4 regions of the Photobacterium kasasachensis genome follow, and region 2 is predicted to be linked to each of the others. Evidence: predicted binding sites of a transcription regulator. Region 2 holds the regulator's gene; each other region holds the start of a gene.
What was found. The regulator CRP, encoded in region 2, controls carbon source genes, mostly activating them, when cyclic AMP is high. The targets are predictions, from matches to a motif close to TGTGANNNNNNTCACA.

Region 1 (4,355 bases), on a different contig from region 2:
CGGGGCACAGAAAAAAACCGTCGGATAATAACCTACCGCGGCTTCAAGATAGCGCTCGGCCACCGGCTCACCGCCAATGGCCAGATAGGCACAAATATCGCCGACAGCACGGTCAACCATCGCCGGTATCGTCCCCTTGCCCGCCTGGCAGCGTTGCTCTGTCATCATATCCAGGCATAGCTGTGCAAACGCCGGCAGATCCGTCCAGGGCAGCACGCCTTGCTCCAGTTGCAACTGCTGCTGAATAAGCGTGCGCGAGACTTCCGGAAATACCAGATAGCCTTTCTTTCCCATAGCGTTGAGCAAGGTTGTTTTCCCCGCTCCCGGTCCACCAGTAATAATAATAGGCTGCATATCGTTATTCTTTTGATTTTATAGGGCTCAGATACAACAATCCCCCCATGGTAGCACCGATGGGGGGATTGATTAACGGAAGCAGTTAGCGATTACTTCGCAATGCGGCTTGCACGTTTACGATCGTTTTCAGTAAGTAGCTTCTTACGGATACGAATGCTTTGTGGCGTTACTTCTACCAGCTCGTCGTCATCGATGAACTCTAGCGCTTGCTCTAGCGTGTACTTGATTGCAGGAGAAAGTACCTGCGCTTCATCAGTACCAGAAGCACGAACGTTAGTTAGCTGCTTTCCTTTCAGGCAGTTAACAGTCAGATCGTTAGAACGGTTGTGAATACCGATGATCTGGCCTTCGTAAACTTCATCAGCGTGCTCTGCGAACAGACGACCACGCTCTTGCAGGTTGAACAGTGCATATGTCAGTGCTTTACCTGTTGCGTTCGAGATCAGCACACCGTTGTTACGCTGACCGATTGTACCGCCTTTGTGCGGGCCGTAATGATCAAACGTATGGTAAAGCAGACCAGAACCTGACGTCAGCGTCATAAATTCAGTCTGGAAGCCAATTAGGCCGCGAGAAGGCATCATGAAGTCCATGCGAACACGGCCTTTACCGTCTGGTGCCATATCAGTCAGCTCACCTTTACGCAAACCGATGTTTTCCATGATACCGCCCTGGTGCTCTTCCACCACGTCGATAGTCACGACTTCAAACGGTTCCATCAGCTGACCATCTTCTTCTTTGATGATAACTTCCGGACGCGATACAGCCAGCTCGAAGCCTTCACGACGCATATTTTCGATCAGGATAGACAGGTGAAGTTCACCACGACCTGAAACACGGAATTTATCCGGGTCTTCTGTTTCTTCAACACGTAGCGCTACGTTGTGAACAAGCTCTTTTTGAAGGCGCTCAAGGATGTTACGTGAAGTAACGAACTTACCTTCTTTACCCGCGAACGGAGACGTGTTCACCTGGAAAGTCATGGTTACTGTTGGTTCATCAACAGAAAGCGCAGGAAGCGCTTCAACTTCGTTGACATCACAGATAGTATCAGAGATCTTCAGCTCGCCAAGACCTGTGATGGCAATGATATCGCCAGCCTTCGCTTCTTCAACTTCATGACGCTCAAGACCCAGATAACCAAGAACCGTACCGACCTTACCGTTGCGTTTCTTACCGTCAGCACCCACAATTGTCACCTGCTGGTTTGGCTTCACCGAACCGCGAGCAATGCGCGCAACACCGATAACACCGACGTAAGAGCTGTAATCTAGCTGAGAAACCTGCATCTGCAGTGCGCCTTCAACATCGACACTTGGTGGAGCAACGTTATCAACAACAGCCTGGAACAGTGGTTCCATGTCTTCGCCGGTAACATCTTCTTCAAGGGTTGCCCAGCCATTCAGTGCAGAAGCATAAACAACGGTAAAGTCCAGCTGCTCATCTGTTGCACCAAGATTATCAAACAGGTCAAACACCTGATCCATCACCCACTCAGGACGTGCACCTGGACGGTCAATCTTGTTGATAACAACGATTGGCTTCAGGCCGTATGCGAAGGCTTTTTGCGTCACGAAACGCGTCTGCGGCATTGGACCGTCAACGGCATCAACGATAAGAAGCACTGAGTCTACCATTGACATGATACGCTCAACTTCACCACCGAAATCGGCGTGTCCCGGGGTATCTACGATATTAATGCGGTAGTCATTCCAGTTAATCGCTGTGTTCTTAGCAAGAATGGTAATGCCACGCTCTTTCTCGATATCGTTAGAATCCATTACACGCTCTTCGCTTTCGCCGCGAGATTCTAGCGTGCCAGACTGCTGAAGCAGTTTGTCAACCAGGGTAGTTTTACCGTGGTCAACGTGCGCAATAATTGCGATATTTCTTAATTTATCGATCTGTTGATTAGACATGGATTTCACATTCACTCAGAACATGCAGCGACCATCGGTTGCTACTTGGTTAAAAAAACGGCTCATAATCTAACAGATTTTACGCTAAAACCCACGAAATATGTGATTTATATCACCAGCTTTTTTAATTAAGTCCGTCAGGCCTGATTCCACAAGGGAATTAATGGCCGATGGTCGATCATGGTGTGGTATTTCTTTTCCCCTTTATCGCCATATCGTTACCACTAAAAAGTAGAATTCCACCCAATTGATAAGCGTAATTATGCAGTCTTCAGATTGACAATATACCCACATCGGCTAATAGTAGAAGGCGCACCAAGATTGTGAAATGACGCACCATCGCACTAAAATAGTGCACGCATTCACCAAAACAGTGCAAAAAATGGAATTATGAAGCCTCAGATAACGCTAAATGGGCGATTTTGGGGCTTTTAAAAGTTGGCACAGTTCTCGCAAAGATAACTTCAGCTGAACAACAAAACTGTTCATCACTTATTTTTGCGGCCAGTTGCCCAATCTAACACCGGAGGTTACTCAAGATGTCAGTAGAAAACGTACTAGCGCTGATCCAGGAAAACGAAGTTAAGTTTGTTGACCTACGCTTTACCGACACCAAAGGTAAAGAGCAGCACATCTCTATCCCAGCTCACCAGATCGATGCTGATTTCTTTGAAGAAGGCAAAATGTTCGATGGTTCTTCGGTTGCTGGCTGGAAAGGTATCAACGAATCAGACATGGTTATGATGCCAGACGCAGCAAGTGCGGTATTGGACCCGTTTACTGAAGATGCAACCCTGAACGTTCGTTGTGACATCCTAGAACCTGCAACAATGCAAGGCTACGACCGTGACCCGCGCTCAATCGCCAAGCGTGCCGAAGAGTTCATGCGTGCAACTGGCGTAGCAGACACAGTTCTGGTTGGTCCTGAGCCTGAGTTCTTCCTATTCGATGACGTGAAGTTCAATACTGACATGTCAGGATCTTTCTTTAAGATTGACGATGTGGAAGCAGCATGGAATACCGGCTCTGAATTCGAAGGCGGTAACAAAGGTCACCGTCCAGGCGTTAAAGGCGGTTACTTCCCGGTTGCACCAGTTGATTCATCACAAGATATCCGTTCAGCCATGTGTCTGATCATGGAAGAGATGGGTCTGGTTGTTGAGGCGCACCACCACGAAGTAGCGACTGCTGGTCAGAATGAAATCGCAACCCGATTCAATACCCTGACAACTAAAGCTGATGAAATTCAAATCTACAAGTATGTTGTTCATAACGTTGCTCACGCATTTGGCAAAACAGCAACCTTCATGCCTAAACCACTAGTAGGCGATAACGGTTCTGGTATGCACGTTCACATGTCTCTGGGTAAAGACGGTCAGAACCTGTTTGCGGGTGACAAGTATGGCGGCCTGTCTGAAATGGCACTGTACTACATTGGCGGTATCATCAAGCACGCACGTGCAATCAACGCCTTTGCCAACCCGGCAACAAACTCGTACAAGCGTCTGGTACCAGGCTTCGAAGCACCTGTTATGCTGGCCTACTCGGCTCGTAACCGTTCTGCTTCTATCCGTATCCCTGTGGTACCAAGCCCGAAGGCACGCCGTATCGAAGTTCGCTTCGGTGATCCGGCTGCTAACCCATACCTGGCGTTTGCAGCGATGCTGATGGCTGGTCTTGACGGTATCCAGAACAAGATCCACCCAGGCGAAGCGATGGACAAGGATCTGTATGACCTGCCGGCAGAAGAAGCAGCAGAAATCCCAACCGTTGCTGAATCACTGCAGGGCGCACTACAGAACCTGAACGAAGACCGTGACTTCCTGACTGCGGGCGGCGTGTTCTCTGATGACTTCATCGATTCTTACATCGAGCTGAAATCTCAGGACGTAGAGAAGGTTAACATGACAACTCACCCACTTGAGTTTGACCTTTACTACTCTGTATAAGTAATTCATACATTACTTAGCGATTAAGATTTAGGCCTGCTTCACAAGCAGGCCTTTTTGATCTTGCCGTCTCGCCAGCAACTGAAACACTCATAGTCACCCGATGACTATCTGCCGCCTTCTCACAAAC
Region 2 (4,355 bases):
CGAGGCCGTTCCCTACAACCAAATGCCGGGCTCTTTCACCCCGTGGCAGGATCTGCCGGAAAATACCGATGTCCTGTTCTACGAGGGACTGCACGGCGGGGTCGTCGACGGCGAGATCAATGTCGCCCAGCATGTCGATCTACTCATCGGCATGGTTCCGATTGTGAACCTTGAATGGATCCAGAAGATCGTCCGGGATACGCGGGATCGCGGACACTCCCGCGAAGCTGTCATGGAGTCGATCGTTCGCTCAATGGACGACTACCTCAACTACATTACCCCGCAGTTTTCCCGTACCCATATTAACTTTCAGCGGGTACCGACGGTTGATACCTCCAACCCGCTCAGTGCCAAGGCGATTCCCAGCCTGGATGAGAGCTTTGTGGTGATCCGTTTTCGCGGGATCAAAAATGTCGACTTCCCGTATTTGCTGTCAATGATCCAGGGCTCCTTTATGTCGCGCCACAATACCCTGGTGGTACCAGGCGGAAAAATGAGCTTTGCCATGGAGCTGATCATGCGACCGCTGATCCAGCAATTAATCGAAACGGGTAAAATCGGGTAATAACAAAGGCCAATAGCAAGAGTCGAGTAACGAGGTGCGAGAGGTATACTTTCCGCTCTTACTCGATACTCGCCTCTCGTAACGCTACGCTTATGCTTTCACGACTTCGTAGGAATGGGTCATTTCTACGCCCTCACCCAGCATCAGGCAAACCGAGCAATACTTCTGTAGCGAATCGGCTACGACTTTCTCGACCAGAGCCTCGTCCAGATCATGACCCGTAACCACAAAATGCAAGTTTGCCGAAGTAAAAATACGCGGAGCCTGCTCACGGCGCTCGGAAGAAATCTGTGCTTCACAGGCCGTGATCTTCTGGCCGGCAGACTTTAATCCGTCGACCACATCGACCGAACTACAACCTCCCGCAGCCATGAGCACCATTTCCATCGGACTTGGTGCTTTTTCGCCCCCATTACCGTCCATTACGACGCTATGGCCAGAATTTGACTGGCCCAGAAAGGTCATATCTTCGACCCATTTCACGCGTGATTGCATTGCTTTCTCCTTACTTAAAACAGGGGTATTTGGCACTAACTCACAACGGTGTGATCATGTGCACACTTATGACTACAAAATGCCCATTTCAGATAGATCAATATCAAGAAATACGCGCCGAAAAAAGATAAACTCTGAACTAATTATTCACGTGAGCTTGCAGCCCAGCGGTTGACTGCATATCCTAGACGGCGAACAATTCTATTGTTAGGCCCAGCTTCAAGTAATAAGGATATCGTTGTTGGGCAACAAACGCAGAGGAAGTTAGTAATATGGTTCCAGGTAAACCTCAAACAGATCCAACTCTAGAGTGGTTTCTTTCCCATTGCCACATTCATAAGTACCCATCAAAGAGCACTTTGATTCATGCGGGCGAGAAAGCAGAAACGCTCTACTATATCGTCAAGGGTTCTGTTGCCGTATTGATCAAGGATGAAGAAGGCAAGGAAATGATCCTGTCTTACCTAAACCAGGGTGACTTCATCGGTGAACTAGGCCTGTTCGAAGAAGGTCAGGAGCGTACAGCTTGGGTTCGTGCGAAGACACCTTGTGAAGTCGCCGAGATTTCTTTCAAGAAATTCCGCCAGCTAATTCAGGTAAACCCAGATATTCTGATGCGCCTATCTGCTCAGATGGCAAGCCGCCTGCAGGTGACCAGCCAGAAAGTAGGTGATCTTGCATTCTTGGATGTTACAGGTCGTATCGCCCAGACACTGCTGAACCTTGCGAAGCAGCCTGATGCGATGACTCACCCAGATGGTATGCAGATCAAGATCACGCGTCAGGAAATCGGCCAGATTGTCGGTTGTTCACGTGAAACTGTCGGTCGTATCCTGAAGATGCTGGAAGAGCAGAACCTCATTTCGGCACACGGTAAAACGATTGTAGTTTACGGTACTCGCTAAACCCGGTACCCGGAAAGCAAAACGATAAAAAGCCGCATCATGCGGCTTTTTTTGTGTCCGATGTATACCTGCTGGGCATCAATGTAATAGCTTCAGACATAATTTGCTACAGCGCTCACTATTGTTCCTCTTGCGATCCCCACCATCAATGCTACATTGTGCATATGTGTATTGTATACACTTCGCAGTCTGGCCCCAATAACGGAAGCGGCGTCAGATACCGTTCGGATAATACGGAACGCAATTATATGGATATAGAACGCTTTGCGCCGAATGCCGGCAACACACCACCCGCCGTGATCCAAACGCTGCCGGCGACCGTTGAGCTGACGGGCTTTAGCGGCCAGCGCCACTATCTGGAGCAGCAGACAACATTTGACTCCACCAGCCGCCATCAGGGCAATGACAGTCCATGGCTACCTCCGCTGGACAGCCAGCACTAGCGACATGGGCTAAAAATATAAAAACCACGGCTACCCATGGCAGCCGTGGATCGAGCACTTAGCTTAATTACTGTAATTACTGATTAGTACTTTCGAATATCTTGTCCGCCGAGGCCTCGACAAATCCCCGGTACAGTTCACCATCAGCCGTCGAATAACGTTTGGCAAACTCATAGAAACCACCCGGCACCTCGCGTACGCCATCCGAAAAGTTCACCGGCACCCGATCGGCCATTGTTGAAGACTGCTCCAACATCACCTCCGGACTACCCTTGACTTCCCCGCCTGACTCATTGATCGCAAAACCGTTGTGACGTAGCAGGTGATTCACTTCCTGGATTTCGGTGAACTGCTCCAGCTGATTAATGCTGACGGTAAAGTGGTTAGCACCGAAACCATGCGCCGCCAACCAACCGGCATATTCGCTTTCTGCCGACAACAGCTCATAGGTCGCATAGTCCAGATCCCATAACCGCCCGCCGTAAAGAAACGCCGGATCATGCATGGCTTCTTCCGGTACCTGGTTAACCAGATCGCGTACCGTCTCCTGTAACAATGACGAGAACTGCCCCACCATCAATTCACTGATAAAAACTTTAGGTGCCAACGGATTCGGGTGCTCAAAGTGCTCGGCATAGAGCTTCTTCGCCTCGAAATGGTACTTGCCGCACGGTTTATAGCCGATGGCAATAAATGGCGCAGCCAGGCGGTCAAGCCCGACCTGCGGAAGGTTAAACGTCCGCAGCGCAATATGATCATTGAGCAGGGGCTCACCTTCCTCCAGCAGATCATGAACCTGACCTGCCGACGGACATAGACGCTGGGTATAATCTTGCCACAGCGCATTAAACAGTTGTTCAACCCTTTCCATGATGATGCTATCCCCTTGTCGATTAATTCCGCTTTCTCGCGCTTACAGCTTGATACCCGGTGATAGCTGAGCCGGTAACTCAGTTTGATCACCTTCCATCGATGCCATCGGATACGCACAGTAATCCGCAGCGTAATATGCACTCGGTCGTAAGTTGCCGGATGCGCCCGGTCCACCAAATGGTGCATCACCACTGGCCCCGGTTAGCTGCCGGTTACGGTTTACAATCCCGGCACGGATGTGATCAATAAAGTATTGCCACTCTTCGTCGCGGGTAGAAACAAGCCCTGCCGACAAACCGTAGCGGGTATCATTGGCCAGCGTTACCGCCTGCTCCAGCCCCTGATAACGGACAACCTGCAGGAGCGGGCCGAAGTATTCTTCATCCGGTAGCTCGGCCACCTTGCTCACCTCGATGATAGCCGGCGTCACTACCGCCCCCTGGCCGCGTTTGGCTTCCAGCAGAACCTCGCCTCCCAAGCTCACCAAGTTGGCCTGAGCACGGACGATACCGTCAGCGGCCGCCTCGGAGATTTGCGGCCCCATAAATGGCTGCGGCTCGGCAAACGGGCCGTCGATAACAAGCTGCGATGTGGCCTCGACCAGACGCGTCAGCAGCGCATCCCCATTCTCGCCCTGCGGCAGATACAGACGACGGGCACAGGTACAACGCTGTCCGGCACTGATAAAGGCTGACTGAATAATAGTGTAGACAGTCGCTTCCAGCTCGCCATAGTCCTCGGAGATAACCATCGGATTATTGCCGCCCATCTCAAGCGCCAGCATCTTGCCCGGCTGACCGGCAAACTGACGGTGGAGGATATGACCGGTATTGGCGCTGCCGGTAAACAGCAAGCCATCGATACCGGAAGAACCAGCCAGGGCCTCACCCGTGGCACGGGCCCCCTGCACCAGATTAATCACCCCGCCTGGCAAGCCGGCTTGCTGCCACAGCTTCATGGTCTCTTCGGCAATTTTCGGCGTCAGTTCTGACGGTTTGAATACAACGGTATTTCCGGCCAGCAGCGCAGGCACAATGTGGCCGTTAGGCAAGTGGCCCGGGAAGTTATAAGGAC
Region 3 (4,355 bases), on a different contig from region 2:
ACAAACCCGAGGCCAAGGCTGCCCTTAACCCCCGCTCATCTTCCGGTATCAAAACAGCCACCAGCAAACGCTGGATATCACTCGCCTCGCTACAGGAAAACACACTGTCGCGGTTTGACAGATAGACACTGGCAATACCCTGTTCGGCCAGAGCCTGGCGGATCATTGCCCCCTCGCTTCCGGTTCGAACCAGCACCGACACATCACCGGCCCGGATCGGTTTGGACTTCTCGCCATCGACCAGCAGCGCCTCGCCCTGTTGCGACAGCGTCAGTATTTTCTGGATCTCTGCCGCCGTTGCCGCTGCCATCACCCGGTTGTAATCACCTTTTTTGACCGGCTCATCCGCATCCTGACGCCAGAAGCTCAGGGCAGGCTGTTTTTCTCCGGCAAGCTGCCAGCTGCGTTCGGCCGCTTTCGGGCTATGCTTAACTGGCAGAAAAGTAATGTCCTGATCATAGATAAACGGTCGCTGCGGCTGCTGGAAAATGCAGTTGACGGCTTCGACCATCTCGGTGGTCGAGCGCCAGTTCGTGCCCAGCGTGTAATGAGCCGTAACCTGCCGCCGAGCCTGGATATAGGTAAAAATATCGGCACCGCGAAAAGCATAGATAGCCTGCTTCGGATCCCCGATCATAAACAAGCCGCTAACAGCTATACCCTCCTCGCTGCAGTGCTCATCACCATATACTGTATTGAAAATACTGTACTGCAACGGATCGGTATCCTGAAACTCGTCGATCATCGCGACGGGAAACTGGCCCCGGATCCGGGCCGCCAGGCTACCGTCAGTATCATTGGCCAGTGCCGCAGCCAGCTGGGTCAGAAGATCATCAAATGACAACCAGCCTTTACGCCGCTTCGCCTCGGTCAGCAACTGACGACACTCTTTTATTGCATGTGCCAATAAAGGGTCTTTGACATTGGGCCTATTGGCCAGCAACGCTTCAATGGCCACAAACACCGGATGCTCGGGTGGATTGCCTTTGCTGGTTTTATCAAACAGCACCTGCTGCGAAAATTTATCCAGCGTTTTTGGCAGCTTATAACCTGTCGTCTCCTGCTCAGCCCACGCCCCGATTTCCGCCAGCGCCTTGGGCAGACTGGTCTTGGTATAACTGCGCTTGTTCACCCCGGAGCCGGCAATCAGGTTCTGAAACTCGCCCGCATCTGCTCGCCAGAGCTGCTTTACATGCTCAATACGCGCGATGTTGTCCTCGTGTACCTGCTGCAAAGAGCCCTCCAGCTCCGGCGCGCGAATCTCCACCTCCGCCCCAGAGAGGAACACGTTGATGTCTCTTAGCAGCGAAGCTGGTGATGACCAGATACTGCGGACTTCCCCGGCCAACGTGCGCGGCAACGGGTAAAAATTACGACGCCAATAATCGGCAACCACCTGCGCCCTCAGGTGGCTCTCCTCGGTGACGAACTCATTATCGAACAGGCTGCCTGACTCGAAGGCATTCTGGGTCAGCATACGCTGGCAGAAACCATGAATAGTAAAGATCGCCGCCTCGTCCATCTGACGCTCGGCCTGCAGCAAGATCGCCGCAGCCGCCTTGTGATCGCGCAGATCTTCGAGTAGCGGCTTGATCACCGGATCCTCACTATGGCCCCGGTTGAACGCTAACCGGGCATCATGGATACGTCGCCGGATACGATCTCGCAGCTCGGCTGTTGCAGCTTCTGTAAAGGTAACCACCAGGATCTGATCAACAGTCAGCTCACGTGGAAAGCGGCTCTGACTGTCACCATGGCCAAGCAACAGGCGCAGATACAAACTGGCGATGGTAAATGTTTTTCCGGTTCCGGCCGATGCCTCTATCAGGCGATTGCCGTGAAGCGGAAATGCCATCGGCTGCAAATCCTGGGGCTGGGGCGAATTGTATTGTTGAGTCATAGGACGCGCGAATTCCTGTTATTGTTCGAAACTTGATCCGTTCGAAATTATTTTTTGTGATCGGGCACTAATTCAAATGAATATATCGAATTAACTGGCTATTTTATCTATTGATATGAGAGATCTTTCACGGTTTCCCCCAGAGCCATTCGTTACTATCCCCGTCACGAAATTTGGTCTACCTCTGGACCTGTGGCCGTACAGCGAACACCCTACAAACAACAATGATTTGCTGACGGCCACGCTACATCTCTCCTGCTGTTAACCATCATCTTCCGCAATCCTTAACTGCAGCAATGCAGGTTTTAGCAACTGCTCGGCCCACAGCTGAAGTTCGGATGCCAGATCATCATTCCATTCCGGCCACACCCGATTGATATAGGCATTGGTGCCTTCGCCATCAAACATATAACCGCCGTTAAAGGCTTCAGCCATCTTGGCCTTGGCTTTATCCCGCGTCTCTTCATCGTCATACCAATTGCCTTTTTTATCCTGACAGGCCTGCAAGCCAGCCAGTACGGTACGCGGAAAGTATGGCAACGGCTGCGTCAGCCCCTGGTAATATGCCTCCGCCAGCGCTGTTAGCTGAGTGCCGGCATAGTCGGCGCTGACAGGCTCCAGGGTATAGTGGCCATCGACACCCACCAGGTGGGTTGTGCACGACGATGCAACCAGTGCCTGACAAAGGTGCTCGACCCAGCCCTGCAGGATATCCTGTGCCCGGATCTTGCCCGGACGGTAGCGCACCAGACCACTTTGGAAATGATGCTTCAGCCAGCCCTGTAACCGGATTTCCGATCCGGCGATCAACAAAGGCTGATCGACTTCAGTGTCCGGCAAAGGCTGCTCCATCAATCCGGCCACTTTATCGGCCAGTTTTTCGATCTGGCCGCGCTCTTCCACCAGCTCCAGCTCACCAAACTCGGCCAGCGGCAAGCCGCCGGAGGCCTGCTGGTATTCAGCAAAACGCGCAAATACTGCTTCCCGCCGATGCTCATGGCTGGTATCTCCCTCCATGCTATGGCTATCAAGAAAAGCGGTTAAGAGATCGCTACGAAGCTGAAAGCGGTCAAGTCCATCGAGAACAAACGGCTCGTCATCTTCCATCGCTCCTTTGGCGGCTTCAAAGTAGACTTTCAGACGACGGTTGAAAAAGTATTGCACCGGCATCCGCCAGAAACGGGTCAGCTCGGCCAGCTCCAGAACCGGCTCGATCCCGGCTTCCAACGGTTCAGCCTCCAACGGCTGTTCCTGAAATGCTTCAGCAGTGATCGATTCGCGGTTTGCCGCCGGCAACCACTCAGCGGCGAAGCTCGGCACCTCTCCCTGAAATGCCTGCGGACTAAAGGGAACCAGCGGGTGGCTATGACAAAGGAATTGCTCAAGCCGGGCGGCAGACTGCTCGACGACCAGTGCCTCGTCGCCCTCAAGCCTATAACCTTGTTGACAGTACTCCAGCAGCTCACTGACCAGAACCGACGGCATTTTCTCGCTGTTATCCTGAATAGATCGGCCCACATAGCTGATATACAAGGTTTCCTGAGCCGACTGAATAGCCTCGAGGAAAAGGTAACGGTCATCATCACGGCGGGAGCGATCGCCGTACTTACCGCGACCGGCCATCAAATCAAACCCTTCCGACGGTATTGAACGCGGATAGACCCCGTCATTCATTCCCAGCAGGCAGACCACCTTGAACGGGATCGAACGCATCGGCATCAAGGTACAGAAGTTCACCTGACCGGCAAGGAATCGCTGGCTGACACGCTCACCCGACAACTTATCATTAAGGTAGCCCCTCAAGACTGCCGGGCTGATATCTGTTCGGTAACCGGCATCGTCAAGCTGCTGCTCCAGTTGCTGCAATTTGTCACGGATCATCCGCAATACCATTTCACCGTCGGTATCGACGGCAAAAAAATCATCCAGCAACTGGTTCAGACAGCCAATCCATGCCCCGACAGGTTGCGACTGAGCTAGCTGCTGACGGTAATGCATCAGGGTTTCAATAAACAATCCGAGCTGGCCTGCCAGCTCGGCATCCATCCCCTGCACTTCATCGTATGCCAGTACGCCTTGGTACAAACCGGCTCCCTGCGGCATTGCATAACCAAGCAGCATGCGCTGCAAACCAAAGAGCCAGGTATTTTGCGGCTGCTGAGGTAGCTGGAATTCACTGGCCGTTTCCCCGTCTAGTCCCCAGCGGATCCCCACTTCTTCAATCCATTGCTTTATCCGCTCAAAACGCTCGCTGTCAAAGCCAAATTTGGCCATCACCGCCGGAACTTCCAACAGCTCCAGCAGTTCTGATGCCTGACAACGGCTCTCCGGCAAGCTCAATAGCCTCAAGAAAGCCAACAGCACCGGGTTTTCCTGATCGGCACTACGGTCAGAAATCGAGAAAGGAATATATCGCTCGCCGGGGGCATTGCCGAATACTGCCTGAATATACGGG
Region 4 (4,355 bases), on a different contig from region 2:
CCAAGGTAGAAGGGCGCATTGTACCGTTTACCTATCGCTTGCAGATGGGGGAGCAGGTAGAAATTATTACCCAGAAAGAGCCAAACCCCTCACGTGATTGGCTGAACCCTAACCTTGGATTTGTCACTTCCAGTCGTGCACGAGCCAAGGTACATGCCTGGTACCGTAAGCAGGATCGCGACAAGAACATTGCAGCCGGACGTGAGATCCTTGAAGCAGAGCTGACTAAGGTTGGTGCAACGCTGAAGGATGCCGAGGCCTACGCGCTAAAACGCTTTAACGTCAACTCTGCTGTGGAGCTGTATGCCGGAATCGGGAGCGGTGATCTGCGTATTAATCAGGTGATCAACCATATTAATGCTCTGGTTAACAAGCCGACGGCGGAAGAGGAAGACCAACAGCTGTTGGAGAAATTGGCCGAGGCCAGTACCAAGGTCGAAACCAGCAAGAAGCCTCAGCGTGATGCAGTCGTCGTTGAAGGGGTCGATAACCTGATGACTCATCTTGCACGCTGTTGCCAGCCAATTCCTGGTGATGAAATTATTGGTTTCGTAACGCAAGGGCGGGGTATTTCTGTACACCGTAGCGATTGTGAGCAGCTTGAAGAGTTACGCCATGTTGCGCCTGAGCGGATCATCGATACGGTATGGGGCGGCGGCTTTGTCGGCAACTACAATATCACGGTCAGAGTCACGGCATCGGAGCGAAATGGCCTGATCAAGGAGCTGACGAACACCTTTGCCAACGAGAAAGTCAAGGTCTCGGGCATGAAGAGCCGGATTGATTTCAAGAAGCAGATGTCAATCATGGACTTTGACCTGGAACTGACGGATCTCGAAGTTCTTAGCCGGGTACTCAAGCGTATTGAGCAGGTGAAGGACGTCGCTGAAGCCAAGCGCCTGTACTAACGTTATGCTAAATATCAAAAGCGGGTGGCCTGATGCCGCCCGTTTTTTAATGGAAATGAAAGAGCAGAAGAACAGTAACTATGAGTGATAAACAGCACACCCCGATCGAGCAGCTAGTAGACATTATGGCGACCTTGCGCGATCCGAACAAAGGCTGTCCGTGGGATCTCAAACAGAACTTTGCCTCTATCGTGCCCCATACCATCGAAGAGGCCTATGAAGTTGCCGATGCCATCGAGCAGCAGGACTGGAATGACGTGCGTGAAGAGCTCGGGGACTTACTGTTTCAGGTGATTTTCTATAGCCAGCTGGGCAAAGAGCAGGGACTGTTTGATTTTGATGAGGTTGTTGCCGGTATTAACGACAAGCTGATCCGTCGTCATCCCCATGTTTTTGGCGAGGCCGAGTTTGCCGATGACGAGGCCATCAATGCCAACTGGGAGGCTGAGAAGGCCAAGGAACGGACGGCGAAAGGGGAAGATACCAGCCTTCTGGCCAATATTCCCAAGGCCCTTCCGGCGCTGACACGGGCTGATAAAATCCAGAAGCGCTGTGCCAAGCATGGTTTTGACTGGAATACGGTTGGTCCGGTCGTCGAAAAAGTGAAAGAAGAAATTGATGAGGTGATGGAGGAAGTCATCCAAGTGTCACCAGATCAGGGTAAGATCGAGGAAGAAGTCGGGGATTTGCTCTTTGCTGTGGTTAACTTGAGTCGTCACCTCAAGGTCAAACCGGAGTCTGCCCTGCAGCGGGCAAACAAAAAGTTTGAGCGTCGGTTTCGCGAAGTTGAAAAAAGTGTGCTAGAACAAGGGAAGCAATTTGACGATTGTTCGCTGGAAATGCTCGATAGCGAGTGGGAGAAAGTGAAAAAGCGGGAAGGCTAGCTTACTCGTCTAATTGGCAATGGTGTCCATGTAACTATGCACAGGGCTGTTGTGGTAAGTGAGTCATGCTATTGGGTATATTTGATTTGAGACAAAAAAAAACAGCCAATGCTGTGATAGATTTCACGTTGTGGCGATAAACTGTGTCTGGTATACTAATTTCCCGTCCAGATACATTTTAATCCTCTACACCAATCTTCCAGGTTAAACATGACAACGAATTATATTTTTGTTACGGGCGGGGTCGTATCCTCACTAGGTAAAGGTATTGCTGCAGCATCTCTGGCAGCTATTCTAGAAGCACGTGGTCTTAACGTGACTATGATGAAGCTAGACCCTTACATCAACGTTGACCCAGGCACAATGAGCCCAATTCAACACGGCGAAGTATTCGTTACGGAAGACGGTGCAGAGACCGACCTCGACTTAGGTCACTACGAGCGTTTCATTCGTACCAAGATGACAAAACGCAACAACTTTACTGCAGGCCGTGTCTATGCGGACGTATTGCGTAAAGAGCGTCGTGGTGATTACCTAGGTGCAACGATTCAGGTTATCCCACACATCACTAACGCTATCAAAGAGCGTGTGATTGCCGGTGCTGAAGGACATGATGTGGCTATCGTGGAAGTGGGCGGTACTGTCGGTGATATCGAATCACTACCGTTCATGGAAGCAATTCGCCAGCTGGCTGTAGAACTAGGTCGCGAGCGTGCAATGTTTATGCACCTGACACTGGTTCCTTACCTTGCCGCTGCCGGCGAAGTAAAAACCAAGCCAACCCAGCACTCGGTAAAAGAACTACTTTCTATCGGTATTCAGCCTGACATCTTGGTATGTCGTTCTGACCGTAATATTCCTGCTAATGAGCGTGCGAAGATCGCGCTATTCTGTAACGTACAGGAAAAAGCAGTTATCTCGATGAAAGACGTAGATTCAATCTACAAAATCCCACAGCTTATTAAAGCGCAGGGTCTGGATGACCTTGTATGTCAGCGTTTTGGTATTACAGCACCAGAGGCAGACCTTACCGAGTGGGAACAAGTTATCTACGAAGAAGCCAACCCGACAGCCGAAGTTGTTATCGGTATGGTTGGTAAATACATCGAACTACCGGATGCCTACAAGTCAGTCAACGAAGCACTGAAGCATGCAGGTCTTAAAAACCGCCTGTCTGTGAAGATCAAGTATGTTGACTCTCAGGACGTTGAATCTAAAGGTGCAGAAGCACTGCAAGGCCTTGATGCCATTCTGGTTCCAGGTGGTTTCGGCGGTCGTGGTGTAGAAGGCAAGATCCTGACTGCACAATACGCCCGTGAAAACAAAATTCCATACCTGGGTATCTGTCTGGGTATGCAAGTGGCACTGATTGAGTTTGCACGTAACGTTGCGGGTCTTAAAGGCGCGCACTCAACAGAGTTCGATGCAGAAACGAAGAACCCAGTTGTTGGCCTAATCACGGAGTGGGTTGACGGTGAAGGTAAAGTTGAAGAGCGTACTGAAAACTCGGATCTAGGCGGAACCATGCGCCTTGGTTCTCAGCTATGTCACCTAGCGGACGGCTCGAAAGCGCGTGAGCTATACGGAGATGCAACGGTCCACGAGCGCCACCGTCATCGCTATGAAGTTAACAACAACCTGCTGCCTAAACTAGAGAAAGCAGGCTTGAAGATTTCTGGTCTATCGGCAGACAAGAAGCTGGTGGAGATTATTGAGATCCCGAACCACCCATGGTTTGTGGCTGCTCAGTTCCACCCTGAGTTCACCTCAACGCCTCGCGATGGTCACCCATTGTTCGAAGGCTTTGTAAAAGCCGCTGGTGTACACCAGCGCGGTGAGCTGAATAAGTAAGGATTACGGATAGCTGTAGCGGCTATGGCTGCAGCTATTTTTTTAGCTTTTAAATTGAAGATAAAGCAAGAGGAAACATAATGTCTAAGATCGTTAAAGTTCTAGGTCGTGAAATTATCGATTCACGTGGTAACCCAACTGTTGAAGCTGAAGTTCACCTAGAAGGCGGTTTCGTTGGTATGGCTGCTGCTCCATCTGGCGCATCAACTGGTTCTCGTGAAGCTCTTGAGCTACGTGACGGCGACAAGTCTCGTTTCCTAGGTAAAGGCGTTCTTAAAGCTGTTGAAGCTGTGAACGGTGCTATCGCTGAAGCTCTTGTTGGTAAAGATGCGAAAGACCAAGCTGCAATCGACCAGATTATGCTTGACCTAGACGGTACTGAAAACAAGTCTAACTTTGGTGCTAACGCTATCCTTGCTGTTTCTCTAGCGAACGCTAAAGCTGCTGCTGCAGTTAAAGGCATGCCTCTTTACGAGCACATCGCAGAGCTAAACGGTACTGCTGGTCAGTTCTCTATGCCTCTACCAATGATGAACATCATCAACGGTGGTGAGCACGCTGACAACAACGTTGACATCCAAGAGTTCATGATTCAGCCAGTTGGCGCTAAAACTCTTAAAGAAGGTCTACGTATCGGCGCTGAAGTATTCCACAACCTAGCTAAAGTACTTAAGGCGAAAGGCCTAAGCACTGCAGTTGGTGATGAAGGTGG

Region 1: typA (translational GTPase TypA) is a predicted target of CRP. The motif match lies at 2,378-2,393, and genes of this name have one in related genera.
Region 3: recB (exodeoxyribonuclease V subunit beta) is a predicted target of CRP. The motif match lies at 2,017-2,032, and genes of this name have one in related genera.
Region 4: pyrG (CTP synthase) is a predicted target of CRP. The motif match lies at 1,905-1,920, and genes of this name have one in related genera.

What each region holds. Positions count from the first base shown of each region.
Region 1 is NZ_JAKJSH010000022.1:29,907-34,261, forward strand. It holds gene L4D19_RS24515 (AAA family ATPase) at 1-354, opposite strand, end outside; gene typA (translational GTPase TypA) at 447-2,276, opposite strand; gene glnA (glutamate--ammonia ligase) at 2,816-4,225, shown strand.
Region 2 is NZ_JAKJSH010000009.1:51,334-55,688, forward strand. It holds gene L4D19_RS13730 (phosphoribulokinase) at 1-565, shown strand, start outside; gene L4D19_RS13735 (OsmC family protein) at 656-1,060, opposite strand; gene crp (cAMP-activated global transcriptional regulator CRP) at 1,333-1,965, shown strand; gene L4D19_RS13745 (hypothetical protein) at 2,214-2,408, shown strand; gene L4D19_RS13750 (DUF1338 domain-containing protein) at 2,485-3,279, opposite strand; gene astD (succinylglutamate-semialdehyde dehydrogenase) at 3,322-4,355, opposite strand, start outside.
Region 3 is NZ_JAKJSH010000025.1:71,923-76,277, forward strand. It holds gene recB (exodeoxyribonuclease V subunit beta) at 1-1,900, opposite strand, end outside; gene recC (exodeoxyribonuclease V subunit gamma) at 2,162-4,355, opposite strand, start outside.
Region 4 is NZ_JAKJSH010000016.1:134,602-138,956, forward strand. It holds gene relA (GTP diphosphokinase) at 1-908, shown strand, start outside; gene mazG (nucleoside triphosphate pyrophosphohydrolase) at 989-1,792, shown strand; gene pyrG (CTP synthase) at 2,003-3,643, shown strand; gene eno (phosphopyruvate hydratase) at 3,724-4,355, shown strand, end outside.